One region of the Vibrio qinghaiensis genome, then DNA from elsewhere that is predicted to be linked to it. Evidence: riboswitches for the same ligand, from Rfam matches in the RefSeq annotation. Region 1 holds a riboswitch; the other holds the start of a gene.
The links. Region 1 has a riboswitch for lysine ahead of lysC (lysine-sensitive aspartokinase 3). Riboswitches for the same ligand answer to the same signal wherever they lie in the genome.

Region 1 (10,101 bases):
CTTGCTGCTCGGCCACGTCCATCGCATCGTCATAAGTCACTATACCGACCAAACGAAATTGCTCATCAAAAACAGGCACCGCAAGTAAATCGTATTTACTGATGGCTTGCGCTGCACACTCTTGATCTTCATCAGCTCGAACAAACACTGTCTCTTTGGTCATGATGTCAGAGACAAGCGAGGTTGGTTGTGCCAGCACTAAATCCTTAAGCGAAAGTGTACCAAGTAAGCGATTCTGTTTATCAATCACATACGCTTGATAGATGGTTTCCCTCTCGTTGGCCATTTCACGTAAACGCGCAATCGCCTGCGGCACATCATCATCGGCGTTTAACGTCGCATAATCTGTCGTCATGATAGAGCCGACCGAGCCTTGAGGGTAGGCTGCGAGCTGCTGTACATCTTGACGCTCTTGTTGATCCAGTAGAGCAAGTAGCGGCGGTTGGCGCGTCTCATCCAAGTGAGCATATAAGTCAGCCCTTTCATCATGGGGCATGACTTGAAGCACTTTCGCAAGCGCTTCGAGCGGCATTCTCTCCACCACTTTTTCTCTGATAGGCTCAGAAAAATACCCCAATAGCGCCGCTTGACGAGCGATTGGCATCAATTGCACCAGCTCAAAGACATCCTCTTCGCTCAGGGTCTGATTAGCCAACTGCTCAGCGAAGACTTGAGCAATATCAGCGATGGGATACTGTTCCATTAATTGATTTAAGTTTAATGGGTCACGATTAAAATTAATCGCAGCGAGTTCTAACGCTATTTTTTGTAATTTCATTATCATATCTCAACCGATATTTAACTTTAAAAATCAACATAATAATTTTAAAGTTTATTTTTATAATCAATGTATTCAATGAATACCTTAAATTTTAGGCACACGGTTCCAATCCCACTAAAAATTTCATTTAGTGAAGTTGAGTAATTTATTTTAAAGTTTGTTAATATTTATTATATAGAATAGACACCAATCACTCTATTCCGACTATCTATGATAGGAATCATAGGCAAATGACTGTCTAATAATAATTTTCTAGCTTGAACCTTATCCATTAAGGCCGATATGGCAATATCGCTTTTGTGCATAATATCTTTCATGATGATATTCATCTGTGATACTACCACCTTGCTTAAATAAACAAATCCTAAGTATTCACCTGCATCACCAGAGATAAAGATAAGATTTAAGCGCTTATCAGTTAAGGACGATGAGCGTAGAGTCGCAATCACCGCTTCTACAGATAGCGATGCGCCTACACAAATAAAGTTATTATCCATTTCGGTTTGAATAGAGTGAGCAGCAGGTAGCCGGTTGCCCATAGCTAATGATGTGTTGTACATAACCATCTTTGTATTTCCTTGAAACTATCAAGACAAAGAAACCAAATTATGCAGAAAATCCACGTAACTGAACTGCAATAAGCTTATACCATCAAGCTCAAGCATTCCCCGCCTTGAACAAGCAAGTTAGGAGAAGATAAAATCAGTCAAATAGAGAAGCCGTGTACTTGCGAAAATTCTAGCGGTGTACAGATGACACGCAAGAAATTCAAAAGCATTCACGCTCTAGCCAGTAGAAACGCTGTATTGAATAAATCATAGTGAAACAATCATATGATCGACTTAAACAAACACGATACTCTATAAAAAGAGTGTGATATTGACAGGAGAGAACAAGAAAAGGAGCTTCGTTAGTATGAATACCAACTTAGCAAAAGCGAGGCTTTAAATGAAAAGTTGGCAACAAAACGTAGGCTTTTCTACTAACCAGAAAATACCACACTTGGATAATCGACTACTCGACGAGTCCATAGGTTTCTATTGCACCTCTAAAAAGTTAATAATAAGTATGCTTTCTCAGCGCGCTTATCCTAACGCAGATAAAATAATGGTCAACCAAAACAATCGAACAATGTTCATTTTTTACAATACCATGACAATACAAAGTAGCATCCAAACCTGTTCTAATATTTAGGCCACAAACTTTAGCATCGTATATTTATTATAAATACACAAAATGCCACTTATACCCAAACAACGTGGAGTTGCAGGTAGGCGGCAAGTGAGTGAGTCCCCATGAGCATAGGCAAACTATGTGATTGGGGTGAACGAATGTAGCCAACACCACTGCAGCTTCAAGTAGGAAGGGTATATATTCATAGGAGTAATTAAACCATTAACGGAAGAATTTATCTTAAGACATCAATCACGAGTATTCCACTCACGCTGGGGAAGAGCTAACAATAAAAATGAATTTTATGATTGATGCTGAGACGAACAACGTTCGGCATCAGCACCACTAAAAAAGGAGCAAATGCTCCCTTATGTAGTTTCTTTGTTAATTTGTTAATGACTCTTCTAACGCCCGCAAGCATAAGGCCACGTTTTCACTGCGCGCCCCATACCCCATTAGACCAATACGCCACGCTTTACCCGCTAAAGTGCCAAGGCCTGCGCCGATCTCCAAGTTGTATTGATTGAGTAAATGCCCTCGCACTTTAGCCTCATCAACCCCTGCTGGAATATAGATCGCATTCAATTGTGGTAAACGACTATCTTCAGCAACGACAAATTCAAATCCTAATTTTTCTAAGCCCTGCTTTAATTTGTCATGCATCACACGATGACGTGCCCACGCCTGCTCTAGACCTTCGTTTTTCAACACCAACAAGGCTTCATGCAATGCGTACAAACTGTTGACTGGTGCAGTATGGTGATAACTGCGCTTGCCTGCACCACTCCAATAACCAAGCACTAAGCTTTGATCTAAAAACCAGCTTTGAACAGGGGTTGTTCGAGACTGAATTTTTTCAATCGCTTGCGCTGAAAAAGTCAGTGGCGATAAACCCGGAGGGCACGATAAACACTTTTGACTCCCAGAATAGACGGCATCGAGCTGCCATTGATCCACATAAAGTGGCACGCCGCCTAAGGATGTCACTGCATCGACAATACTCAGCATGTTGTTTTGCTTAGCCAACAGACCTAATGCTTGCGCATCACTCAATGCACCAGTTGACGTTTCTGCATGAACAAACGCGAGAATTTTAGCATCAGGGTTAGCCTGTATGGCTTGCTCGACTTTATCCAGCGAAACGGGAGCTCCCCACTCATCATCCACCAGCACCGCGTCTCCGCCACAGCGCACTACATTCTCGCGCATACGCTCGCCAAAAACGCCATTGCGACACACGATGACCTTATCTCCCGGCTCAATCAGGTTGACAAAGCACGCCTCCATACCAGCGCTGCCCGGCGCGGAAACCGCGATGGTAAACTCATTTTCCGTTTGAAAAGCGTATTTAAGCAGCTGCTTTAGCTCATCCATCATCTGGATAAAAAGCGGATCTAAGTGGCCAACGGTCGGCCTGCTCAGCGCTTGTAATACTTGGGGGTAAATATCTGACGGGCCTGGTCCCATCAAAATTCGCTGGGGTGGGTTAAAACTGGTAATGGACATAGTTGCTCCTTGCTTGCGGCCAAATGCGAATACCCAGAGTAAAACAAATCCGCTGAAGCAACAATTCGACCGAAGTCTAGAGGTCAAACCAGTGTCACACTCTGGTTAATTTTATTTTACATTTGGACTTAATTAGCGATTGACATTAACAGTTCAAAAACGTTCAATGAATGAGCTATCTAGCAGAAGAGGAGCACTGCCCAGGCAGATGTTTTGTGGAGCCTCAACTCCAATACAAAACATTAATGGGGAGCAGTGCCGAGATAAACCAAAGTTGTGGATTTGGTTTATCGGTTGAATGGGCTGAATCCCTTCAACTGTCATCAGCCACCCTGATGAAGAGCTTCTGAGGTAAACCAATCATAAAAACACCTCTTTATTTGCTCTAGAAAAACTCTCTTCAAACATTGGACGTTGGTACACCAACACTATTTTTATTTCAGGAAGTCGTGGGAGAAATGCCGTGAGCGCATTCAATGTCGCCAAATTTGGCGGAACAAGCGTTGCTAACTTTGAAGCAATGAGCCTTTGTGCCGCTGTGATCGAAAATAATCCAGAGACCAAATTAGTCGTGAGCAGTGCCTGCTCTGGCGTGACGAATTTATTGGTTGAATTAGCCAATGGCGTACAAGATGCCAATCAACGCTTAAGTATTATCAAACAGTTAGCTGATATTCACCATGCGATTATTGACAAGCTTGCCGACCCGCTACAAGTTGAAAAAGAGGTACACTCAATTTTAGATATGGTGGCCAGTGTTGCAGAAGCGGCCTCTTTTCAAGCGAGTAAAAAACTGACCGATCACTTAGTGGCTTGTGGCGAATTAATGTCGACCTTCATTCTGACGCAATTACTGCGTGAACGTGGCATGGATGCGATCCGTTTTGATATTCGAGAAGTGCTGCGTACTGATGATCACTACGGTCGGGCAGAACCGCAATTAGAGCAGATCCAGCAATTAGCCCAAGAGAAGTTAACACCACTTTGTCTGCAACACGTAGTGGTAACTCAAGGTTTCATCGGCGCTGATGAGCAAGGAAATACAACCACATTGGGCCGAGGCGGCAGTGATTATTCTGCGGCCTTGATCGCCGAAGCGGTACAAGCTTCTGGCTTAGAAATTTGGACTGATGTGCCGGGGATTTATACGACCGACCCACGCATTGCGCCTAAAGCCGCTCCGATTGCGGAAATAAGCTTTAGCGAAGCATCGGAGATGGCAAACTTTGGCGCTAAAATTTTGCATCCATCGACGTTGCTGCCCGCGCTTCGCCACGATATCCCTGTGTTTGTCGGCTCCTCAAAAGAGCCTGAAAAAGGCGGCACTTGGATCCGTAAACGTGTGGAAAGCTCACCTCTATTTAGAGCCTTAACCCTACGCTGCAATCAAACCATGGTTACACTACGCAGCGCTAGCATGTTTCACGCATACGGCTTTCTTTCGAAGGTATTTGAAATTTTAGCCAAACACAAAATTTCGGTGGATCTGATCACCACCTCTGAAATCAGCGTCTCATTAACATTAGATAAAACCGATACCTCAGGTGGAGCGCCTGAACTGCCTCAAGCGGTGCGCTTAGAATTAGAAGAGCTATGTAAAGTTGAAGTCGAACATAATCTGTGTTTAGTTGCGCTGATCGGCAACAACATGAGTGAAAGCAAAGGCTATGCAAAACAAGTTTTTAGTACCTTAGAAGATTTCAATTTACGTATGATTTGCTATGGTGCCAGCCCACACAACCTCTGCTTTTTATTACACGAGTCGGTTTCTAAAGCGGCAATTCAGAAACTTCATCAAGATTTGTTTGAACGATAAAACCACATTGAGTAGTAACACGCTGAATAAAAAACAGGTTGGCTTAGCCAACCTGTTTTTTATTACTTAATCTAAATTCGGCCCAAGCCATTTTTCCGCTTCTTGCATATTCCAGCCTTTACGTTGCGCGTAATCTTGCATCTGATCTTGCTGAATTTGTGCAATGGCAAAATAACGAGAGTCAGGATGCGAGAAGTACCAACCTGACACCGAAGCACCTGGCCACATAGCGTAACTGGTGGTTAAAGACATATCGATGGTTTGCTCAACCTGCAACATCTCCCACAAGATGCCTTTTTCCGTATGCTCAGGACACGCTGGATAACCCGGCGCTGGGCGTATACCTTGGTATTTCTCACGGATCAAATCATCGTTCGACAACTCTTCGTCAGCAGCATAACCCCAAATTTCTTTACGAACTTGCTGATGCAAATATTCCGCAAAAGCCTCAGCAAGACGATCAGCCACCGCTTGGATCATGATGGCGTTGTAATCATCGCCTTGCGCTTTATATTGGTCAGCTAATTCTCGCTCACCAATTCCGCCCGTCACGGCAAATGCGCCGATCCAATCTCGTTTACCACTCTCTTTTGGTACAATGTAATCGGACAAGCAGTAGTTATAACCTTTGGGCTTTTCGGTTTGTTGGCGTAAGTGATGCAGAACATGAGCAACCTCGGTGCGCGATTCATCGCGATACACTTCGATATCATCTCCCACACTCGCGGCCGGGAATAAAGCGCAAATACCGCGAGCCTTGAGTAGCCCTTCTCGCTCAACTCTATCAAGCAATGCATTAGCATCATGGAATAAACTTTGCGCTTCCTCTCCCACCTCTTCGTGTTCAAAAATCGTTGGGTATTTACCCATCAATGACCATGTCATGAAAAATGGTGTCCAGTCGATGTAACGACGAAGGGTAGCCACATCAAAATCATCAAACACATGTACGCCCAATTTAGCCGGAACTGGCGGCGTATAGTTATCCCAATCGATAACCGCTTTATTTGCCCTTGCTACTTCTAATGAGACAGGTTTAGTTCGGGGGGTTTTACGGTGATGTTGATCACGCGTGCGTTCATAATCGAGGTTTAATTTTTCCACAAAAGCAGGACGTAACTCATCAGAAAGAAGCGAAGAACAAACGCCTACTGCGCGCGAAGCATTGTTCACGTACACAACAGGCTGGTGATAATTTTGCTCAATTTTAACTGCGGTATGTGCTTTAGAGGTGGTTGCTCCGCCAATCAAAAGCGGTAATTTAAACCCTTGTCGCTCCATTTCTTTAGCGACGTGCACCATTTCATCCAAGGAGGGAGTAATAAGACCGGACAACCCGATAATATCAACGTTTTTCTCTTTCGCTACTTTGAGAATTTGCTCACACGGCACCATAACGCCGAGGTCAATGATTTCGTAGTTATTACACTGCAAAACGACGCCAACGATATTTTTGCCGATGTCGTGTACATCCCCTTTAACTGTGGCAAGAAGGATTTTGCCATTATTGGAACCCGCTTGCTTAAGCGCGTTGATGTAGGGCTCTAAATGCGCAACGGCTTGCTTCATAACGCGCGCCGATTTCACTACTTGCGGCAGGAACATTTTCCCTTCGCCAAAGAGGTCGCCGACCACGTTCATTCCATCCATGAGAGGCCCTTCGATCACATCCAGTGGGCGAGTGGCATTTTGACGAGCTTCTTCCGTATCTTCAACAATATACTCGGTGATACCTTTGACCAACGCATGCTCTAAACGTTTTGCGACTGGCCATGAACGCCATTCAAGCGCACTGGCATCCTCTTCCTTACCGACACCTTTGTTCGCATATTCAGCCGCAATATCCAGTAAGCGTTCAGTGCCATCGCTGCGGCGATTGAGAATGATATCTTCGACTGCTTCACGCAGTTTCTCTGGCACGTTATCGTAAATCTCAAGCTGACCGGCATTGACGATACCCATGTCCATGCCGTTTTTAAAACAGTGATAAAGGAATACAGCATGGATCGCTTCACGCACATAGTTGTTACCGCGAAAAGAGAAAGAGACGTTGGAAACCCCGCCGGAAATCATCGCATGGGGTAAATTACGTTTGATATCAGCCACGGCTTCGATAAAGTCCACAGCATAATTATTATGCTCATCAATACCAGTCGCAACCGCGAAAATATTGGGATCAAAAATGATATCTTCAGCAGGGAAACCAACCTCATCAACCAAAATTCGATAAGCTTTGGTACAAATTTCAAGTTTTCGCTCACGGGTATCCGCTTGGCCTACTTCATCAAATGCCATCACGATCACAGCGGCACCATAGCGGCGAATGAGTTTAGCTTGTTCGACAAACTTCTCTTTCCCCTCTTTGAGGGAAATCGAGTTCACAATCCCTTTACCTTGAATACATTTGAGACCTGCTTCAATCACCTCCCACTTAGAAGAATCAACCATGATTGGCACTTTGGAAATATCCGGCTCAGAAGCGCATAAATTGAGAAAGCGGACCATGCAAGCTTGCGCATCCAACATTCCTTCATCCATATTAATATCGATGATTTGTGCACCGTTTTCGACCTGCTCTCGAGCAACATGCAGCGCCTCATCATACTGCTCATCTTTGATTAAACGCTTAAAACGCGCAGAACCAGTGACGTTAGTTCGCTCACCTACGTTGATGAATAAGCTCTCTTTGGTAATCGTCAGCGGCTCTAGACCGGATAGACGACAAGCCACTGGAATATCGGGTAACGCTCTTGGTTTCACACCTTCGACCACTTTTGCCATTTGTCTGATGTGCTCAGGAGTGGTTCCACAACAGCCACCAACAAGGTTCAAGAATCCTGCTCGCGCCCATTCCCCGATGTGCTGCGCCATCTCATCGGCTTCAAGATCATACTCACCGAATGCGTTAGGCAACCCCGCATTGGGGTGAGCAGAGACATAACATTCGGAAATACGTGATAGCTCTTCAACGTATTGGCGCAATTCATCCGGACCGAGTGCACAGTTCAAACCAAATGAGATAGGCTCAACGTGTCGCAGTGCATTATAAAAGGCTTCGGTTGTTTGCCCAGAAAGCGTTCGACCAGAGGCATCGGTGATTGTCCCTGAGATCATCACGGGCAGTTTGTAACCCAACTCTTCAAACACACAATCCACCGCAAAGGCACAGGCTTTAGCATTTAAAGTATCGAAAATGGTTTCAATCAAAATTAAGTCGCTGCCGCCACGAATTAAAGCACGTGTTGATTCTGAGTAAGCTTCAACTAATTGCTCAAAGCTGATATTTCGAAAACCAGGGTCATTCACGTCAGGGGAGAGCGAGCAAGTGCGGTTTGTTGGCCCTAGCACTCCTGCTACATAACGAGGTTTCTCAGGCGTTTTCGCCGTCCATTCGTCAGCAGCTTCGCGTGCAAGTTTTGCAGCAGCGAAATTGATCTCATCGCTAATGGCTTGCATATCGTAGTCGGCCATTGCGATGCTCGTCGCGTTGAAGGTATTCGTCTCTAGGATATCAGCACCTGCCTCCAAGTAAGCACTATGAATTTCTTTGATTAACTGAGGCTGCGTCAAGACGAGAAGGTCATTATTTCCTTTCAGATCGCTTGGCCAATGGGCAAAGCGATCTCCGCGATAATCTTGCTCTTCCAATTTATAGCTCTGAATCATGGTGCCCATGCCACCATCAATCAATAATATTCTCTGTTGCAATTGAGCTTCAATTTGACTTTTAACTTCTCTTCCCACAGTACAGCCTCATTCCTTTTGGTTATTCGCTCATCCTATCATATAACCATTAGAAATCTAGACGTCTAAACTTCACTTCAATTGTCGTTTGATACATCTGCCATCATGGCTAAAAAGTGTTTGCTATTTGTACATCATCCAAGGAGAATTTCATTCATATTTTGTTACACGACGAGAAAACAATGTCTGTCTATTACACTTTATGCTTCCTATCAGGAGCAGCAATGTTGATTGCCTTTCTAAACAGTAAGATAGGCAATATGCAAACCACTATCGCCATTACAGCAGGATCGATGATGTTATCATTATTGATCTTAGTTGCAGGTCAAAATGATTGGTTTCATCTAACTCAAATAGCGACCGAAACCGTCAACAGTATTAACTTTGAAAATTTTCTGCTCAAAGGAATACTCGGTTTTCTACTTTTCGCTGGCGGCCTAGGCATCAAATTACCCAACCTAAAAGATCAGAAATGGGAAATCGCCGTTCTTGCGCTAGGCGCAACGCTATTTTCAACCTTCTGCATCGGTTTTGGGCTATACGCCTTCTGCCAATTTATCGGCATTCACTTCGATCTCGTCTACTGTCTACTATTTGGTGCACTCATATCACCAACAGACCCAATAGCCGTATTAGCTATTGTTAAAAAGTTAAATGCACCAAAACGTATTTCAACCCAAATCGAGGGAGAATCGCTCTTTAATGATGGTTTTGGTTTGGTTATCTTTGTCACTATTTTCACTATTGCATTTGGCACGGAAACACCAACCATAGGTAGTGTAACTATGTTGTTTATTCAAGAGGCAATAGGGGGCATAGTGTATGGCCTAGCACTTGGGCTATTATTCCACTACCTCATCAGCGCCACCGATGACCACCCAATGGAACTGCTTTTAACCATTGGTATACCGACTGCTGGTTATGTTTTTGCAGATGTTATTCATGTTTCCGGACCTTTGGCTATGGTTGTATCAGGGATAATGATCGGCAACTGGACACGCTTCATTGGCTTTTCAAAAGAAAGTGAAGAACACCTTGACCACTTTTGGGAATTGGTTGACGAATTTTTGAATGGTGTGCT
Region 2 (10,101 bases), 1.4 Mb from region 1:
CGATACCACCTGAGGATTGAAACTGTACTTGTGGGTACTGTTTGCATAAATCGATATACAACTCAACGTTAGAACCGGCTAGTGTGCCATCGCGGGAAATATCAGTGCACAATACGTGCGTCAAACCGACCGTTAGGTAATCATCAATCAAGGCTTCTATCGTTACACCTGAATCTTCTTGCCAACCTGAAATGGCCACTTTACGTGTGCCGTATTGATCAATGTTGATGTCGAGCGCTAGCACAATTTTTTCTGCGCCATATTTTTCCATCCATCCTTTGACTAATTCAGGCTGTTTTACGGCCGTAGAACCGACAACCACACGCTGCGCACCCGCATTTAATAAATCCACCACATCTTGCTCACTACGAACACCGCCACCAATTTGAATCTTGGCAGGGGTACTGGCAAGCAGTTTGGCAATCAGATCAAGCTGTCGGGCTGAGGTATCTTTTGCCCCCGTTAAATCAACAAGGTGCAGCCAGTTGGCTCCAGATTGGTGATAAAGGTTGAACTGCTCTGCAGGGTCAACTTTGTATTCGGTAACTTGACCATAATCGCCTTGAAATAAGCGAACCACTTGGCCATCAATTAAATCTAATGCTGGAATAATCATTGCTAATTCCCTTTTATAATTCCAAGAAGTTCTTGATCAGTGCTGAGCCAGCTTTGGATGAGCGCTCTGGGTGAAATTGGACACCATAGTAATTACCGCTTTGCAGCGCCGCGGTGAAAAGCTTGCCGTATTCACATTCAGCAATCGTGTATTCACCGACGGGCATGGCGTAGCTATGGACAAAATAGAAATATTCACCCTGCTCAATGCCTTTAAACAGAGGATGGCCGCTTTCGGCATTGACCGTGTTCCAACCCATATGTGGCAGTGGTAAATCGCCTGTATCCATCAGGCGAACCTCTCCATCACATAAGCCTAAACATTCAACAATGTCATTAGCTTGCTGTCCTTTTTCTTCTGACAGTTGACCTAACAGTTGCATGCCTAAGCAGATGCCGAGCAGTGGCTTTTCAACCTGTTTCACCAAGGTGATTAAATCGCGCTGTTGCAGATTTTTCATCGCCTCACTTGCCGTACCGACACCGGGTAAAAACAGCTTATCTGCCGTCAACACCACATCAGGATCTTTTGAAATAGTGACTGGGTAACCCAAGCGTTCGATGGCAAATTTCACGGAAGAAACATTAGCGCAGCCTGTATCAATGATGACGACCTTTTGCGGCTGGCGGCTGTTATCACTCATCGCTTCACGGACTGACGACATTACAGTACTCCTTTGCTGCTAGGTAGTTCATTGCCTTCCACTTTAATGGCTTGGCGCAATGTGCGGCCAAAAGCCTTAAACAAACTTTCAATAATATGGTGATCATTCTCGCCACTGGATGAGAGATGCAGCGTACAGGCCAAAGTGTCGGTTAATGAACGGAAGAAGTGATATACCATTTCAGTGGAGAGATCGCCGACTTGCTCACGTGTAAAGGTGGCCTCAAATTTCAGATAAGGGCGACCCGAGAGATCGAGCGCACATTGTGCTAAACACTCATCCATCGGCAACGAAAAACCAAAACGACCAATGCCGCGCTTATCGCCTAATGCCTCTTTTAAGGCTTGCCCAAGTGCTAATGCGGTATCTTCAATGGTGTGGTGATCATCAATGTGCAGATCCCCATTAACGCTCAACTTCAATTGAAAACCGCCATGGGTTGCGATTTGGTCAAGCATGTGGTCAAAAAAACCTAACCCAGTAGCAATTTGATTGCCGCCCGCTTCATCCAAATTGACCGCAACTTTAATGTCGGTCTCTTTAGTGGTTCTCACCACTTCGGCGCTGCGCGCTTTCACGGTCAAGTCTTTAACTATTTCACGCCATCCCATACTTTTCGGATGATACTGAATGCCACGGATCGCCATATTTTCAGCCAGTTGCAGGTCGGTCATTCGATCGCCAATCACCACTGATTGCTGAAAATCGACTTTGCCTCCTTGCAGATACTCTTTAACCATCCCCAGTTTGGGTTTGCGGCAAGAGCAATTATCTTTTTCAAAGTGCGGGCAAATCAACACATCATCAAAGAGCACTCCTTGGGACTGAAAAATATCCATCATCATCGCATGAGGGGCATCGAAATCGGCTTGAGGATAGCTATCCGTCCCCAGTCCATCTTGGTTGGTGACCATTACCAGCCGATAACCCGCAGCCTGCAAAGCCAGTAGGCTTGGGATCACATACGGCTCTAGTTTCAGTTTGTCTAAACGATCAACTTGGAAATCGACCGGAGGCTCAACAATTAAGGTGCCGTCACGATCAATAAAGAGAATTTTTTGCTGTTTGCTCACTGGAATATCCTTTTCTATTGGCCAGTAACGTTACTTAAACGACTGGCTCTTTATTCATTTTGGGCTATTTATGGTGCTCGATTACTGATAATAATTGCGAATAAAAGCGAGTGTTTTTTCACACTCTTCGCGATTACCGATACTGATCCTCACGCAATCTTCAATCGGAGAATTGCGTAAAATGATGCCGTGATCCCAAGCGGCTTTAAACAATGCATCGCCATCGGGAAATTTCACTAATAGGTAGTTTCCCCACCCTTCAAACACAGTTAAATTGGGCACCATATACAACCCTGCTTGTAAGTAAGCACGGTTTGCATTGAGATCCAACACTTGGAATTTGGTACGAGCCAGCCCAGCTTCCGATAACGCTTGCACGGCAATGTCTGCTACCGGAATTGGCACGGGATAAGGTGCAATTACCTTCTGCAGCACATCAATCAGCTCTTTATTGGCCAAGGTAAAACCGCAGCGCAAACCGGCAAGCGCAAACGCTTTAGATAAGGTGCGTAAAATCGCCAAATTCGGGTATTGCGCTAATAAATCAACGGTTGAGGCTTCTGGACAGAAATCAATGTAGGCTTCATCCATCACGACAATAGCGCGGTCTTTAGTCATTTCCAGCAAAGCAATAATATCTTGGCGCTTAACCAAATTACCGGTTGGATTATTAGGACTACAAACGAAGATCAACTTCACGCTGTCCAAATTGGCACGAATGGCTGGCAGGTCGAGCTGCCAATCCGCTGTCAATGGCACCACTTTACGCTCGACACCGAACGTTTCAGCGCTAATCGCGTACATACCATAAGTCGGCGGACAGTATAAAATAGCGTCTTGATTGGGCTCACAAAATGCGCGGATCAAAAGCTCAATCCCTTCATCAGCACCACGTGAGGTCAACACCTGCTCTGGCTGTACCTTGGCATAAGCCGCATACGCATCGATCATGGCTTTGGGTTGGCAATCACTGTAACGGTTCAAACGCACAAAATCGGTTTTGTACTCATTATTGAATGGCGATTCGTTGGCATTGAGCCACACATCACCACTGCCGCCAATACGGCGAGCCGATAAGTAAGGTTTTAGTGCTTGAATTTGCTTACGAGCCAGTTTTTCCATTATTTTTTCGCCTTTTGCAATTTTTCGACTCGAATGGTGACCGCACGTTTGTGTGCATCCAATCCTTCAGCTTCTGCCATTGTGACCACGGTTGGCGCTAACCCTTGTAAGCCCTCTGCGCTGAGTTCTTGCACCGTCATGCGCTTACTAAAATCAGCTAAACCAAGGCTAGAATAAGTACGGGTGTAACCGTATGTTGGCAAAACGTGGTTGGTACCCGAAGCGTAGTCACCGGCTGATTCTGGTGACCAATCACCTAAGAAAATTGAGCCGGCGTTATCAAGTAACGGCAACAGTTCACGAGGGTTCCGCGTTTGCACAATTAAGTGCTCTGGGCCGTAGTAGTTCGAGATAGAAACCGCTTGGGTCAAAGAGTCAGCGATAATGATCAAACTAGAAGCCAAGGCCTTTTCTGCAATGGCGGCGCGAGATAAGCTTTTTAGCTGCTTTTGCACTGCATCTGTTACTTGATCGGCAATCACCGCTGAAGGGGTCACTAACACAACTTGTGAATCAGGCCCGTGCTCAGCTTGGCTAAGCAGATCAGCCGCGATGAAATCGGCATCAGCCGTATCATCAGCAATCACCAACACTTCCGAAGGACCCGCTGGCATATCAATCGCTGCACCGCGAAAGTCATTGCTCACTTGACGTTTTGCTTCTGTCACGTAGGCATTACCGGGGCCGAAGATTTTGTCCACTTTAGCAACGGATTTAGTCCCATAAGCCATTGCTGCAATCGCTTGACCACCACCAATGTTATACACCTCATCAATGTTACACAGCTTGGCCACGTAGAGGATTTCGTCCGCAATCGGTGGCGGTGAGCAAAGCACCACTTTACGGCACCCTGCAATTTGTGCAGGAACACCCAACATTAATACGGTAGAAGGTAAAGGCGCACTGCCTCCGGGAATGTACAAGCCCACCGTATTAATTGGACGCGTCACTTGCTCACACACCACTCCCGGCTGCGTTTCCACTTTGATCGGTTGCAGCTTTTGTGCTTTATGGAACTTAGTAATGTTCTCATAAGCTTGTTGAAGTGCTTGTTTCATCTTGTCAGAAAGACGCTCGCACGCCGCATCAATCTCACCACTTGAGACGCGAATTGAATCCGGTTTCACGCGGTCAAATTTTTCAGTTAACTCAATTAACGCTTGGTCACCTTGCGCTTTCACCTGCGCAATCACGGCGCTCACGGCAGCAGTGACATTGGCTCCTTCAGTAATGGCCGGGCGTTCTAAAATTGAATCTTGCTGAGTTTCACTCAACGATTGCCAAACGACAGTTCTCATCGCCGTTACTCCATCATTTTATCGATAGGTAAAACCAAAATAGAACTCGCCCCTAATGCTTTTAGGCGCTCCATGGTTCCCCAAAATAGGTTCTCGGTACTGACCACATGTACTGCAACACGATTTTTCTCCGCCGATAAAGGCAGCACTGTTGGGTCTTCCGCCCCCGGGAGTAAGTCTTTAATCGCTTCTAATTGATCAACCGGAGCATGCAGCATGATGTATTTGGACTCTTTGGCTTGAATCACGCCTTGCATACGCGTCAATAAACGAGCAATCAATGCTTGCTTATCTTCACTGAATTCACCTTGACGCTGAATAAGTGTTGCTTTGGATTGGAAGATAACTTCAGCCTCTTTGAGGCCATTCGCTTCTAATGTTGCGCCGGTAGAAACAAGGTCAGCAATCGCATCAGCTAGGCCAGCTCGTGGTGCAACCTCAACAGAACCGGTGAGCACACAAGTGCTAAAATCAATGCCCTTTTCATCCATGTACGCTTTGAGTAGCTGCGGATAAGTCGTGGCGATGCGTTTACCCGCCAAATCTTGAGGACCGTTGTATTGCTGATCTTTATTGATCGCAATGGATAAGCGGCAGCCACCAAAATCAAGACGGCGCAGTGAAACAAACTCACTTTTCTTATTTTGCGACAAGCGTTCTAAACGTACCTCTTCCAGCTCATTCTCACCAATGAAACCGAGATCAACCACGCCGTCCATCACCAGCCCGGGTATGTCGTCATCACGTACTAGTAGTAGATCGATCGGCATATTGAGAGAGTGAACGACAAGACGCTCACCCATGATATTGAATTTCACGCCGCATTTTTTAAGTAAGTCTTGGCACTCTGAGCTCAAGCGGCCTTTCTTCTGGATGGCAATTCTTAGGCGTTGTGTTTGCATGACAATTTCCCTGTGCAATGTATTGAATGTATTTGGAATTAAGTTAAAGCAAAATGAAAAAACCCTCGGGAGATTTGCGTTCTCCCGAGGGTTTTAATCTAAATGCTTTGACTTAACCACCGGGAGTTTCCTGCCTCCCGGGTATGCGTACACCTCCCCGAAAGATTATTTAGGGCGATGGTGATGAATGTTCATTACAAAATTACGCATACTTATCAGCTCTTATTGGTTTGCTGTCTTGACTCCACACTAACCAAGCTGATGTTCTTTTTCAACTAAAAATTTTGCTTTTTTAAAATCTTTTTTCACCGTCGTGCACCAGTAATAAAAAAGGGAAACTTTCGCTTCCCTTTCATCAACTCTATTTAACCAAAATACGGCTACAACGTCTCGCAATGTGTCATTTTTGATTTCGCCATAGCGGCCATAATCATGCACACAATGATAAATGCGACAGAGGCACAAGCCAACGAGATCAGCACTGACGCTGTCATTCCTAAAACAACAAAACCAACACTCGAAACCAAGGCCGTAGCCAGTGCATACGGTAATTGTGTCGCAACGTGATCAATGTGGTTACAGCGCGCGCCTGTCGACGATAAAATGGTGGTGTCAGAAATAGGAGAACAGTGGTCACCAAAAACAGAACCCGCAAGTACGGCGCTTAACATTGGCAGAATGAGAGCGATATCTGTTGCCGCAGCCATGTCTCCAGCAATGGGCAGCATGATGCCAAACGTTCCCCAAGAAGTGCCGGTTGAAAACGCCATCACGCCCGATAGTAAGAATAAGATGACGGGTAGCCAATGCGGATCAATATTACCTTGAACCAAAGATGACATGTACGCACCGGTTTTCATGTCCCCAATAACAGAGCCAATTGTCCACGCAAAAATCAGGATCAAAATCGCACCAAACATCGACTTAGCACCGATCCACAATGTATGACTGATGTCATTCATTGGCAGCTTTTGCTTAAACACAGTAAACAGAGCCATCGCCAAGCCAACTAGTCCGCCGTAAATCAACGAAGCGCCAACATTGGTGTTTTCAAACGCACCCAGCAGATCAAATGCTTTACCGTCTGCGGCTAAAGATTGACCACCCGTAAATAACATGGCTGAAACCGTTGCAATGATCAGTAATACGATAGGCAGAACCAGATCCAACACTTTGCCATGTTCACTCTCTTTGATATCAAGCTCTTCATTTAACTCATGTGCGTCTTGGCTATCGTTTGCATTTACGTCGTCAAATCCACGGCCTTGGGAAGCATTAATTTCATGCTGGCGCATTTGACCAATATCTAACTGGAACCACACCACAGCAAAGACCATCAACAGAGCAAAAATGGCGTAAAAGTTCATCGGTACTAAACGGATATAAGCGCCTAATGCCGAATATTCGGTAATTCCGTGAGAAACGAGAATACCGCCAATAATCGTCATAATGTACGCGCCCCAACTAGAAGCAGGCATCACAACGCACATCGGTGCTGCAGTTGAATCAAGGATATAGGCAAGTTTAGCGCGAGATACATAAAAGCGGTCAGTCACAGGGCGAGAAATAGAACCTACGGCCAAACTATTAAAATAATCATCAACGAAAATAAACACACCCAAAAATGCCGCCAGCAGTTTTGAGCCACGTTTACTTTTTACGCGGATTTGTGCCCATTCAGCAAAAGCACGAGTCCCGCCAGACAAAGTTAACAGCGCGGTCATCATACCTAATAAAAGCAAAAATCCGACGATACTCATATTCCAAGTGTTAATGCCGCCATCAGCAACAAAGACGCTCGATACCTTAGTAACAACATAACTGAATGCGCTGCCAACAGAATAATCCGCGAGTAATACAGCGCCTAATACAATACCGACACCTAATGAAACAAGCACTCTGCGTGTAAGAACAGCCAAGCTTAATGCCACTAGAGGCGGTAACAGAGATAGAGGAGATGATGCAAAATCGATTAAATTCATGATCTTCAAAAACCAGTAAGTAAATGGTTAGAGATCTACTGCAGACAAATTACGAGCAAAAATAACAACGTAATTCATGTTGAACTAAGCGAAAGGGAAGCGAACACTTCACCCAACCCCACAGTAGCGCTCCATAGTTTAAAAAAAATAGACTATGGCAGTGTTGTTCCTATTCGAATACAACCCCAGCAAGCGGCTTTAATGTACGCACTTACTTCGGCGATAAAACCTTTCACTTTTGTTCATTGGCATTACCCCAACAGAAGTTACTATTTTCCACCGCACCTCTACGTCAAAGAAAGAACAATAAATCACCATTATTCAGCTATTTTAATAATGATAAATCTCTTACTTCGCTTTAGGTAAATGACATTGTACTTAACAACAAATGCATTGCAACCGATCATGTCATTAAAATGCATCAATTATCGATCACATTCATGAAGAAACGTTGAGACTTCTTTCATAATGTGGTGCAATGAATATCACGAGGATTATAATAAAAACATTAATTATAACTCTATCTAAAAAGCACTGATGATCTTCTTGATACTACTACTTATGTATGAAATCAGCTCATCATTAACAAGTTCATATTTTTTTTGATTTTTATTCAACTATAAAAATTTCATTAATATTTGAATCTAATATTGTAAGTACCAATTCTGCAGTTTATTATTGCTGAGTCGACTAAATTAAATCAAATAGGAATAGTCATGTCTGAATTAACAAAAACTCTACTTAATATTCGTAGCCTACGCGCTTTTTCCCGTGAACTCACTCTAGAGCAGCTTGAAGAAGCACTAGATAAATTAACGATCGTTGTTCAAGAACGCAGAGAAGTGGAAGAAGAAGAACGCTCTGTTCGCGCAGAGCAAGAAGCGAAGCTGGCAGCGATTGCAGAACAGATTGCTAAAGATGGTATCGATGTTAGTGCCCTAATATCGGCACTTTCTGGTGAAACTAAGAGCAAAGTTAAAGTTCAAGGCAAACGCGCACCTCGTCCAGCAAAATACAAATATCTTGATACCAATGGCCAAGAAAAAACATGGACAGGTCAAGGTCGTACACCTTCGGCAATTCAAGAGCAACTTGATGCAGGTAAATCTTTAGAAGAATTCGAGATTTAATAACTCTTTAGTAAATAAAAAGGCTCCTAACGGAGCCTTTTTATTATTTTAATCTTTTATCTTTCCCAATACGCTTCTTCTAAGCTGTCTTCACGTTCAGGTAAACCACGTGACAAACGAGGCGAATGCTGGGCTAGCACCTCATAACTGGCACGGTTAGAATATTTGCAAACTTGCGAGAAGGATGAATAGGTTAAAAAATTATTCTGATGCTTGCTCGAATTAGGAACGTTCTCTTTATGATATTTATTGGCTGCCATATCATGCAGCAATGCCGATAACGCCGCATCTCCCGCACCATTAGTATTTTTAATTTTTTCAGGCCCACCCATATAGGGTGAAATATGAGAATAAACACGTATTGGATTTTCACAGCTTATTTTCGATGCTGGGCGACTAAATTCATAACGATTGAATTCAGCAATAGAACCAGGTAATAGTGGCAACGATGTTTCACGTTTCGCTGCATCTTCAGTATATCCTGCCATAAATAAACCGACTGGTCCTGCGGTACATAATACAAGATCGACCCAATCTAAAGCTTTATTTGACGCTGCAAGAGGATCATTTTCTCCGGTTAATGCTTCGGCTTCATCTTCATTCATCGCAACAACGGTAACATGATCACGTAAAAAATCTTGCCAAAATTGAGGGTCGCCTTGAATCACAAATTTAGTGCCTAAGGTTAACACCACAGGCACATCATATTTCTTAGCATATTCAATCGCTCTCATTGTTGCCTCCGGCATTGGATCACCAGTTTTACAGCGAATTAAATAAGCGGTCAGTACTAAGGCAGAAGCACTTTTAAATATTTTTTCTGGAACACTTTCTGCGCGAAGTTGATTCATCTGCCCTTCACTGATCGCAAAGGTTCTCTCGCCATCTTCGGTGATCAAGGCAAAACAGCGACCAATCGCACCATCGACCGCTTGTAAATAATTCAGATCCATCCGACTGGATGTATTACACAAATAACGATAACCGTAGCTGCCGATTTTAATATCTTGGCTCATCACACCTAACAACGTTGAGCGATCATCAGCCAGTACCGAATAATTGTGTAATGTGTTGCCAATCGTTCCCCCCGCATATTCGTTAGTAATAAGGCCATTTTGTTTGAGCTCAGTGTACAAAGCTTCAGCCTTTTGGTCGTCAATCACTAATGAATGGCCTTTACTAAGCTCATATTTGTCAATGAGGTCAGTATTTACTTTCGCCTCTATATCCACCAATGTCTGGTCGATACCAATAATATGTGTGCGCGACATTTTTTTATTTTCTTGTGCTTGGATCACAAGTGGGTCACGAGCA

Region 2: another riboswitch for lysine. It lies ahead of CCZ37_RS07680 (Na+/H+ antiporter NhaC family protein); the one in region 1 lies ahead of lysC (lysine-sensitive aspartokinase 3).

The regions. Positions count from the first base shown of each region.
Region 1 is NZ_CP022741.1:277,518-287,618, reverse strand. Features, by position in the region: gene mgtE (magnesium transporter) at 1-784, opposite strand, end outside; gene CCZ37_RS01450 (CBS domain-containing protein) at 952-1,347, opposite strand; gene CCZ37_RS01440 (pyridoxal-phosphate-dependent aminotransferase family protein) at 2,339-3,460, opposite strand; lysine riboswitch at 3,639-3,814, shown strand; gene lysC (lysine-sensitive aspartokinase 3) at 3,924-5,276, shown strand; gene metH (methionine synthase) at 5,343-9,020, opposite strand; gene CCZ37_RS01425 (cation:proton antiporter) at 9,203-10,101, shown strand, end outside.
Region 2 is NZ_CP022741.1:1,671,420-1,681,520, forward strand. Features, by position in the region: gene hisA (1-(5-phosphoribosyl)-5-[(5-phosphoribosylamino)methylideneamino]imidazole-4-carboxamide isomerase) at 1-616, opposite strand, end outside; gene hisH (imidazole glycerol phosphate synthase subunit HisH) at 630-1,280, opposite strand; gene hisB (bifunctional histidinol-phosphatase/imidazoleglycerol-phosphate dehydratase HisB) at 1,280-2,353, opposite strand; gene hisC (histidinol-phosphate transaminase) at 2,435-3,475, opposite strand; gene hisD (histidinol dehydrogenase) at 3,475-4,773, opposite strand; gene hisG (ATP phosphoribosyltransferase) at 4,779-5,675, opposite strand; His leader region at 5,729-5,865, opposite strand; gene CCZ37_RS07680 (Na+/H+ antiporter NhaC family protein) at 6,056-7,657, opposite strand; lysine riboswitch at 7,774-7,955, opposite strand; gene CCZ37_RS07685 (H-NS family histone-like protein) at 8,374-8,787, shown strand; gene CCZ37_RS07690 (inosine/guanosine kinase) at 8,844-10,101, opposite strand, start outside.